3 regions of the Micromonospora echinofusca genome follow, and region 3 is predicted to be linked to each of the others. Evidence: riboswitches for the same ligand, from Rfam matches in the RefSeq annotation. Region 3 holds a riboswitch; each other region holds the start of a gene.
The links. Region 3 has a riboswitch for cyclic di-AMP ahead of GA0070610_RS18405 (C39 family peptidase). Riboswitches for the same ligand answer to the same signal wherever they lie in the genome.
Positions count from the first base shown of each region.

Region 1 (3,265 bases), 1.4 Mb from region 3:
TCCGCACCGCCCGCCCCGCGCCCCCCGCCGGGCGACGGCGCCGGTCACCCGTCGCCGGGCGGGAGCCGACGACCACGGCACGTGACCACACCGCCAGGTGGGGGACGGTTCCCGCCCCGCCTCCGTGGCGACGTTGAACCGACCGGCCCGCCGGCCCGTACCCCGCCCTGGATCCGTTGGGAGAAACTCGTTGGGCGCCGACCACACCCGTCCCGTTCCGTCCGCCCCGCCGAGGGTGCGGCGGATCCTCGTCGCGACGGTGGTGCCCCTCTTCGTCGCCACGCTGATCGCCGCCCTGGTGCTGTGGCCGTGGGACGCGCCCGACCCGGCGGCCGGCACCGAGCCACCCCGCCACCACGGCACCGTGACCCGGGTGGTGACGGAGCCGTGCCCGCCGGCCCCGGAGGTGCCGGAGGGAAGCCCCGACGCCCCGCGGGGCCCCTGCGGCACCGTCACCGTACGGGTCGAGGACGGCCCCGACGCCGGCCAGCAGGTCCAGACGCCGGTCCCGGCCGGCCCCGGTGCGCCGACCGTCGCCGTGGACGACGAGATCATCCTGGTCGAGCTCATCGACCCCGCCGATCCCACCGCCAGCTCCTACAACATCGCGGAGCACCAGCGCGGCAAGCCGCTGGTCTGGCTGGTGGCGCTCTTCGCGGCCGCGATCGTCGCCTTCGGGCGGTGGCGAGGGCTGGCCGCGCTGGCCGGCCTGGCGGCGAGCTTCGCCATCCTGCTGACCTTCGTGCTGCCGGGCATCAGCGCCGGGAGCCCCCCGCTCCTGGTCGCGGTCGTCGGCGCCGCCCTGATCATGTTCGTGGTGCTCTACCTGACCCACGGCGTGACCGCGCAGACCTCGGTCGCCGTACTCGGCACGTTGGGCAGCCTGGTGCTGACCGGCGTCCTCGGCACCATCGCCACCGCCGCGACCCACCTGACCGGCTTCGGCTCCGAGGACGCCACCACGCTGTCGATGTACCAGGCCGACGTCGACCTGCACGGGCTGCTGCTGGCCGGGATCATCATCGGCTCCCTCGGGGTGCTCGACGACGTCACGGTCACCCAGGCCGCCACCGTCACCGAGCTGGCGCACGCCAACCCGGGCCTGTCCCGCAGGCAGCTCTACCGGGCGGCGACCCGGGTCGGGCGGGCGCACATCGCCTCGACGGTGAACACGATCGTGCTGGCGTACGCCGGCGCCTCGCTGCCGGTGCTGCTCCTGCTCACCGCCGACTCGCGGGCGGTGACCCAGCTTCTCACCAGCGAGTTCCTCGCCCAGGAGATCGTCCGCAGCGCGGTCGCCACCCTCGGGCTGATCGCCGCCGTGCCGCTGACCACCGGTCTGGCGGCCCTGGTGACCACGGCGGGCCGGCGGGCCGGGGAGCCCACCGACCGCGCGGCCCCCGCGCCGACGCCTCGGCCGGCGGCCGACCGGGCCGAGGCGCTGGAGGCGCTCAGCGGGCCGCGCGGAGACGTGCCGTCCGCCGCTCCCGCCGGATGGCCCGACCACAACAGGAGAACGGACACCGCATGGTGACACTCCTCTGCGTGACGATTCGGGGTTCCCGCCCTGATAAACGCGTCACTGGTCACCGTCAGCCATTACGAAATAACGCATTTAGTCGGCTTAGGGACGTAGATCCCCGGGAGTGCTCTCAGGTAACCTCGCTGCCGGTCACCGCCGAAGGCGCGCAGCGGCGCCTGCGGTGCCGCCGCCCAATCGCCGCCAGGCGAGCCGGGGACCCAGGCACGTGGGGTGAATCCGCGACAGCGGTAGGGGCCACTTCCGCCCCGAACCCGTCAGCTAACCCGGTCGGCGGTCGACGGAAGGGAAAACTGTGACGGCACCCCTACGCCGCTGGCTGACGCCCGTGGTGGCCGTACTCGCCGCCCTGGCGGTCTTCGCCGGGCCTCTCCCGGCGGTGGCCGCGCCCACCCCACCCAAGCCCTCCGGCCACGGCGACGACGAGCCCAAGCTGCTCGACGACCTGATCGAGGCCCGCAACCGGTCCTACGTGCAGGCCAAGGCGAAGCTGGAGAAGTCGAAGAAGCGCCAGCTCGAACTGGCCCTGGAGGTCAACCGGGCACAGGCCGAACTGAACGCGCTGGCCCCGCAGGTCAGTCAGATCGCCGCCCAGTCCTACCGGACGGGACGGATCGGCGCGGTGTCGATGCTGCTGGACACCGCCAGCCCCGACTCGTTCGTCAAGCGCGCCGCCGCCCTCGACGAGCTGAACCTGGTCAACTCCAAGAAGCTCGCCGAGGTGAACGCGGTCAAGAACCGCGCCGAGCAGGCCAAGCTGGCGCTCGACGCCGAGGTCCGCGAGCAGCAGAAGCTGACGAACGAGATGGCGCGCGGCAAGCGGGAGGCGGAGAAGGCGCTCGCACTGGTCGGCGGCAGGGGGCTGACCAGTGGCAAGGTGGTCGCCACCTCGCCGGTGGCGAAAATCGCGCCGGGACGTACGGCCGACGGCGACTGGAAGCCCCTGGGCTGCACCGAGGACGATCCCACCACCTCCGGCTGCATCACCGCGCGCACGCTGCACATGTACAAGGAGGTCAAGCGGGTCGGCTTCAACCGGTTCGTCGGCTGTTACCGCTCCGGCGGGCCGTACGAGCATCCGAAGGGCCGGGCCTGCGACTGGTCGTTGCAGAGGAGCGGCTTCTCCCCCTGGCACAACGACGACACCTACATGTACGGCAACAACCTGACCGCGTTCCTGGTCCGCAACGCCGACCGGCTCGGCATCTACTACGTGATCTGGAACCGGCAGATCTGGTTCCCGGCGACCGGCTGGAAGTCCTACAGCGGCCCGTCGAACCACACCGACCACGTGCACGTGTCACTGCTCTAGCCGCCCGCCCACGGGCCGGCGAAGCCGGGACCGACACAGGGCCGCCCCCACCGGACGCGGGAGCGGCCCTGTGTCGTCGTGCGGCCCGACGACGACCGGTCGGGACGGCTCGGCGGGAGGATCAGGCGGCGCTGGCGGCCGGCTCCGGCGCGTCGACCGTACGGGCGGGCACGGCGGCCACCGTCCGCACCTCACCGGCGGTCAGCCGGTACGACATGCCGACCACGCCGCAGCGGCCGGCGGCCACCTCCGTGGCGAGGACGGCGGAACGGTCGAGCATCGCCTCGACGGTGTGCGCGATGTGGATGTCGACGATCCCGTCGATGTCCTCCACGCCCTCGGCGGCGGCCCGCCGCAGGCTGGGCACCACGGCGTCCACCACGGCGCAGAGGTGCCCGACCGGCGGGGCACCG
Region 1 is NZ_LT607733.1:5,792,223-5,795,487, forward strand. It holds gene GA0070610_RS24820 (YibE/F family protein) at 191-1,534, shown strand; cyclic di-AMP (ydaO/yuaA leader) riboswitch at 1,701-1,832, shown strand; gene GA0070610_RS24825 (coiled-coil domain-containing protein) at 1,836-2,852, shown strand; gene GA0070610_RS24830 (carbonic anhydrase) at 2,974-3,265, opposite strand, start outside.
Region 1: linked by a shared signal. The riboswitch ahead of GA0070610_RS24825 (coiled-coil domain-containing protein) and the one ahead of GA0070610_RS18405 (C39 family peptidase) in region 3 are both predicted to bind cyclic di-AMP.

Region 2 (3,265 bases), 2.0 Mb from region 3:
TTGATGGTGACCAGCCCGGTGCGGTGCGTGCCGGTCGACTTGAACGGCGCCTTGAGCAGGTCGAAGTAGTGCGACCAGTTCCAGTACGGGCCTGGGTCCCAGTGCATGCCGCGCACGTTCGCGGCGACGGTGCCGGGGACGTTGTCGTGCCCGATGATGTGGTTGCGGTCCAGCGGGATGTTGTACGCTCGCGCCAGGTGGCGGACCAGCTTGGCGGAGGTGCGGTACATCGCCTCGGTGTACCAGGTGCCGTGCCCCGCGAAGCCCTCGTGCTCGAGGCCGATGGACTTCGAGTTCACGTACCAGTTGCCGGCGTGCCAGCCGACGTCCTTGGTCTTGATGTGCTGGGCGATGTGGCCGTCCACCGAGCGCAGGGTGTAGTGCCAGCCCACCCGCTTCGGGTCCTTGACCAGGTTGACGCTGGGACCGAAGTAGCCCTCGGTGTCGTGGATGACGATGTACTCGATCTTCTGCTGGGCGGGCCGGTTCCCCAGGTCGTGGTTGCCGTAGTCGCCGAGCGTGGGGCCGTACTGCTGGTAGGGGGCCGGGATCCACTCGCAGGAGATGTCGCTCGGGCACTCCAGGCCGTCGGGCCGGGTGAGCTTGCGCAGGCGCAGCCGGTCCAGCCAGGAGCGCTCCGGCTGGACCGCGCTGCCGGCGAGCGTGACCCGCTGCCCGTCGTCGGTCAGCCGGCTGTCGCCCGTGGCGATGGTGGCGTACACCTCGTCGGCGAAGGCCGCCGCGGCGTCGGCGCTGTCCGCGCCGGAGTACCGGGCCACCGCGCCGTACCAGGCCGCAGGGTCGGTGCCGGCGCCGACCGGGGCGCCGATCTCCTTCTGGTACGCGGCCAGCAGCGCCGCGCCTCCCCGGATGTTCGTCGTGACGTCCGTGCGCAGCGCCTCCTCGCTGGCGCCGGTCAGGTCCGCGGCGGCGTCGACCGTACGGAGTGCCGACTCGGCGGGCGGGGCGGCGGCCGGCGGCTCGTGGGCCTCGGCCAGGGAACGGCGGGAGTCGTCCCCGCGCGGGTCCTCGGTGCCCTCGTCGTGGTGGGTGCCGCCGGAGGCGGCGACGTGCTCGGCGTCGGTGAGGTGCATCGGTCCGTACCCGCCGCTGGTGCTCGGCGTGCCGGCGTTGGTGTCCCAGCGGGACTGCAGGTAGGAGACCCCGAGCAGGACGCTCTCCGGCACGCCGTACTCGGCCGCCGCGGCGGCGTACTGCTGCTGCCGGTCGTTGGTCGGCGCCGCGGCGGCGGATCCGGCGGCGGTGAGCGGCGTCGCCGCAAGGGCGGCGGCCACGGCGGCGGCCAGCAGGACGCGTCTGCTCCTCGATGTCGCTGACAGGTGCATCAGACCCCCAGTTCGGGCGGGCAAAGGTGGGGCCACCTTCGCCCCGTCCGCCGCCTCTGGTCAATACCTTTCTGCCAGACACTTCAGAAGGAAGAAAATCTTCGCCCCCCGGGTTGCGGAATCGCCCGACCGTGGTGAGTACGGAGTGTCACCGCCGCGAGGGTTGCGGATCGATAACGGTCGTCTCTACTCTGGTCATTCGTCGGCCGGTGACAATCCGTCCAACCAGGGCGGTGACGGTCCGACACCGCCGAGTCGCTCACGAGCGAGCCGGGGACCCAGGTACCCCGGGGTGAATCCGCAGTCCCTGCGGTAGGGCGCCCCTTCCCGCCCGAACCCGTCAGCTAACCCGGTAGGCGGTACGGAAGAAGGAGTACGGAACCCGGTGGCACACCATGCCCCGCGGCCACCGTCGGTCCGGTCGGCCCTCGCCGATCCGACGACGGCTGCGCCGCGCCCACGCTGGTACCGCTGCACCACCGCCCTCGCCGCCCTGGCCGCGTTCGCCGTCGTCCTGACCGGCGGCGCCACGGCGGCCCACGCCGAACCGACGGTCGCCGAGATCGAGCGGCAGATCGACGAGGACTGGAACAAGCTCGAACCCGTCATCGAACGGCACAACGCCACCCGGCAGGACCTGGCCGCCAGGCGCAGGCAGGCCGACGCGCTCGCCGCGCAGATCGGGCCGCTGGAGCGCCAGGTCGACCAGGCGATGGAGAAGGTGGGCGCACTGGCCGCCCGCGCCTACAAGGGCGAGAACGTCTCCGTCGTCAACGCCCTGCTGGGCAGCCGCTCGCCCGGCGAGATGGTCGGGCAGCTCGAACTGCTCGACCGGTTCGCCCAGCATCAGCAGCAGGACGTACGGCAGGTCGCCGAGCTGCGCGACCGGCTGGCCGCGAAGAAGGCGCCGCTGGACGAGATGGTCGCCCAGCTCAGCCGCACCGAGGCCCAGCTCGCGGCGAAGAAGAAGCAGATCAACGCCGAGATCGACCGGTTGCAGAAGCTGCGGCTGCGCGTCTACGGCAACGGCGGCGGCGGGCCGCTGCGTCCCGCCCCCTGCCCGACCGGCTATCCCGGCGGTCCGGCCGGCACCGCCGTCAAGTTCGCCTGTGCCCAGATCGGCAAGCCCTACGTCTGGGGCGCCGAGGGGCCGAACTCGTACGACTGCTCCGGCCTGATGCTCGCCGCCTGGGCGAAGGCCGGGGTCTCGCTGCCGCACAACGCCGCCCAGCAGCGCCGGGCCACCGCGTCCGTCAGCCGGGGCGAACTGCGCCCGGGTGACCTGGTCTTCTACTACAGCGACCTGCACCACGTCGGCATGTACGTCGGCGGGGGCTGGGTGGTGCACGCCTCCCGCGCCGGGGTGCCCGTCAGGATGAAGAAGGTCGACGACGGCCCGATCCACAGCTACGGCCGGCCCGGCTGACGTGCCCGGAGGATCCCTGCCCGGCGGGGGCCCTCCGCCCGGCCGAGGGTCGGGTCAGCGCGTCGGCCAGGTGCGCCAGTGCTGCCAGGAGCGGCTCGGGGTCGGGCCGCGCTGCCCCTGGTAGCGGGAGCCGTAGACGGCCGAGCCGTACGGGTGCTCAGCCGGCGACGAGAGCCGGAAGATGCAGAGCTGGCCGATCTTCATGCCCGGCCAGAGGGTGATGGGCAGGTTCGCCACGTTGGACAGCTCCAGGGTCACGTGACCGGAGAAGCCCGGGTCGATGAAGCCCGCCGTGGAGTGGGTGAGCAGGCCCAGCCGGCCCAGGCTCGACTTGCCCTCCAGGCGGCCGGCGAGCTGGTCGCCGAGCGAGATCACCTCCAGCGTCGAGGCGAGCACGAACTCGCCCGGATGCAGCACGTACGGCTCGCCCTCGGGCACCTCGACCATCGACGTGAGGTCGTCCTGCTGCTGCGCGGGGTCGATGTGGGTGTAG
Region 2 is NZ_LT607733.1:6,386,092-6,389,356, reverse strand. It holds gene GA0070610_RS27500 (N-acetylmuramoyl-L-alanine amidase) at 1-1,346, opposite strand, end outside; cyclic di-AMP (ydaO/yuaA leader) riboswitch at 1,585-1,719, shown strand; gene GA0070610_RS27495 (C40 family peptidase) at 1,732-2,772, shown strand; gene dcd (dCTP deaminase) at 2,827-3,265, opposite strand, start outside.
Region 2: linked by a shared signal. The riboswitch ahead of GA0070610_RS27495 (C40 family peptidase) and the one ahead of GA0070610_RS18405 (C39 family peptidase) in region 3 are both predicted to bind cyclic di-AMP.

Region 3 (3,265 bases):
TCTCGGTGGCGTACATCCTGGTCATCGCGGCGGCGGCGGACGCCGACGTACGCGGGCGGCGCTCGCCGTGGCGGTCCCGCCCGATGGTCTGGCTCGGCGAGGTCTCCTTCGCCTTCTACCTGGTGCACGTCCTGGTGATGATCAGCGTCCTGCGGTTCACCGGCGACTGGGGTGTCGGGTTCCCCGGCTGGTGGGGGCTGGCGGTGGTGCTCGGCTTCCTGCTGGTCAACCTGGCCCTGGCCGCCCTGCTGCACCGCTTCGTCGAGACGCCGATGATGCGGCTGCTCACCCCGCGCAGGACGGCCCGCCCGACACCGCGCGGCGGGGACGACGGCGGGACGGACCCCGGCGCCTCCGGGCCACCACCGGGGAAGCGGGGCGACGCCGTGCCGCGTCCCCGGCCCGCCGACCACCCGGCGGCGTACGTCGACTCGCGCTGACCGCCCCGGGCTCGGGCCGCTCCGACCGGGGCGGCCAGCGCCCGGCGGAATCCCACCGGTCGAGAAAGCCCGACCGTTTCCGTGACGCCGGTCACCGCGACGCCGAACCGGTCATAGGGCGTGGCCGGGTCGTTTCCCGCCGGGGTTTCGGGGTCGATGCCCGCCACTCGTCCCGTTGTCACCCTCGGGCGCCGGCCGAAACGGTCGTCCCATTGAGTCACGTCAGTGGCGGGCTGCCCGCAAAAATTGCGTCCCGATCAGGGTTTAAGCAGGTGGGGCGGGGTTGGCAGGGCGCGGACCGGCCAGTAATGTCGGCGCGTCCGGTGCGGTACCCGATCGCCCAGAGGCGACGCCGCACCGACCCGCCCAATCGTGAACGACGAGCCGGGGACCCAGTGCTTCGTGGGGTGAATCCGTGGGCCGCAGGCCTGTGGTAGGGCGTTCTTCCCGCCCGAATCCGTCAGCTAACCCGGTCGGCGGCGTCGGAAGGAGTTCCATCCTCGTGCAGCACCCACCCACCCCTCGGTTGTTCCGCCGTCTCCACGGCGCCGCGGTGCCCGCGCTCGCCCCTTCGCAGGTAGCGAGCTGACCGACCGGTCACCGTTCGTCGCCCGGCATCCCGGGCGCATCCCCTGAGTGGCCCACGACCCGCACGGACGCCCGTCCGCGCGGTCGGTCCGCCCTGCCCGCGGCGCGGACCGCCGGCCGCTCACCCCGAGCCCGTGGAGGAAACCGTGAAGCACCACCTCAGGCGACAGCTACGTCGCCTCACGTCCGATCGTCCGTACCAGTTTGCCGCCGCGTCCGTCGCGGCGCTCGTGCTGGCGTCGGGCACGGGCGCGCTGCTGGCCGGAGCCGACGAGGCCCCCGCCGCCGCGCAGGCCCCGGTCGCCGCGAGCGAGCCCCGCGAGGACACCGCGGCCTCGCGCGGCCAGGCCCGGATCGCGACGGCCCCGTCCAGCGCGGCCCCGGCCACCGCCAGCGCCGCCCCCTCGGCCAGCGCCACCAGCACCGCCCCGGACCCGGACCTGACCCGCAAGCCGGAGCCGCCGAAGCCACCGGCCGCGAAGAGCCTGGACTACGACTACCAGGCCCAGACCACGTTCTACAACTGCGGTCCGGCGGCCGTCCGGCACGCCCTCAGCGCCGCCGGCATCGCACGCAGCCAGGACGCTCTCGGTGCCCAGCTGGGCACCGACCAGATGGGCACCGACTCGGCCCAGGACACCACCCGCGTGCTGAACGCGACGGTGAAGGGCGAGCCGTACCGGACCCGGATGATCCCCGGCGGCGCCGCCACCCCGGCGCAGATGGACCGGCTCCAGGCCGACGTCGTCGCGGCCATCGGCGACGGGCGGGGCGTCGTGGTGAACGTCGCCGGCAGCGCCACGGACACCGACGGCGGCTGGCACTCGTTCCCCGGCGGCCACTACGTGGCCGTGGTCGGCTACCAGGACGAGGGACGGCTCGTGAAGATCGCCGACTCGGCGAACCCGGCGACCGCGTCGTACTGGATGAGCACCATCGCCCTGGCGAACTGGGCCGCCACCCGCGGCTACTCCGCCTGAGCGACCCCGACGGGCGTCGGCCCCCCATCCCGGGGGCCGGCGCCCGTTGTCGTGCCCGGGTCACGGCCCTCGCCCGGCGCCCCGGTGGGTGACAGACTGCGCGGCATGGTCGATGAATCGGGTGACCGCGACGGCCGGCGGGTGCTCCTGCTGCTGCACGGCATGGGCGCGACCGGCGACGTGTGGCTGCCCTGCGCGCCGCTGCTGGAGCGCCGCTGGGCGGGACGCTGGCTGGCGCCGGACCTCGCCGGTCACGGCTGGTCGCCGCCGCTGCCGGAGTACTCGTTCGCGGGCCTGGCCGCGCGGATCGCCGCCGGGCTGACGGCAGGCGACCGGCTCGTCGTGCTGGGGCACTCCCTCGGCGGGGTGGTCGGGCTGGCGCTCGCCGCCCGTGGCGCCGGGGTGCCGGTCGAGGCCGTGGTCGGCCTCGGCATCAAGGCGGTCTGGTCGCCGGCCGAGCTGGCGAAGGCGGGTGAGCTGGCGGCCCGTCCGGTGACCTGGTTCGCGAGCCGGGACGAGGCGGCCCGCCGCTACCTGCGGGTGGCCGGCCTTACCGGGCTCTTCGCACCGGACCATCACGTCGTGGAGGCCGGGCTGCGGCAGGTCGACGGTCGCTGGCGGCTGGCGATGGACCCCGCCGCGTTCGACGTGGGCGAGCCGGAGCTGCCGGCCCTGCTGGCGGCGACCGACGTGCCGGTGCTGCTGGCCCGTGGCGAGCACGACCCGATGGTCACCGACGCCCAGCTCAAGGAGCTGGGCGTGCCGGTCGCCACCCTGCCCGGCCTCGGGCACAACGCCCACGTCGAGGCCCCCGGGACGGTCCTGGACCTCGTCGAGCCCTACCGCTGACCCGTCCCCGCCGGCCGGGCGTGTCAGGTGGCGGGGGAGAGCGTCGCCTCGTCCGGATCGACCGGCAGGCCGGGCCCGCCGGCGGTACGCGGGGCCGGCGGGATCCAGCCCTCGTCGAGCTGGCGCCGCGCGGCCGTCAGGAACGCCTCGGCGTACGTCTCGGCGGGGAAGTCGCCCAGGTAGCGGCTCCGGGTGACCCAGCGGGCCGACGCCAGCGGATCGGTGTCCAGCAGCGCGGTCAGCACCTCGTCCGCGTTCGACATGTCGCGCCGCAGCACGTAGCCCGACCCGGCGAGCGGGAACTGCTCGCAGAACCGGTCGCCGGAGCCCACCATGTCGGTCACCGCGTACGGCTTGCCCGAGTAGAGGTAGTCGGAGATCACCCCGGACACGTCGGAGATCAGCGCG
Region 3 is NZ_LT607733.1:4,356,778-4,360,042, reverse strand. It holds gene GA0070610_RS18410 (acyltransferase family protein) at 1-440, shown strand, start outside; cyclic di-AMP (ydaO/yuaA leader) riboswitch at 794-934, shown strand; gene GA0070610_RS18405 (C39 family peptidase) at 1,163-2,008, shown strand; gene GA0070610_RS18400 (alpha/beta fold hydrolase) at 2,114-2,857, shown strand; gene GA0070610_RS18395 (CDP-glycerol glycerophosphotransferase family protein) at 2,881-3,265, opposite strand, start outside.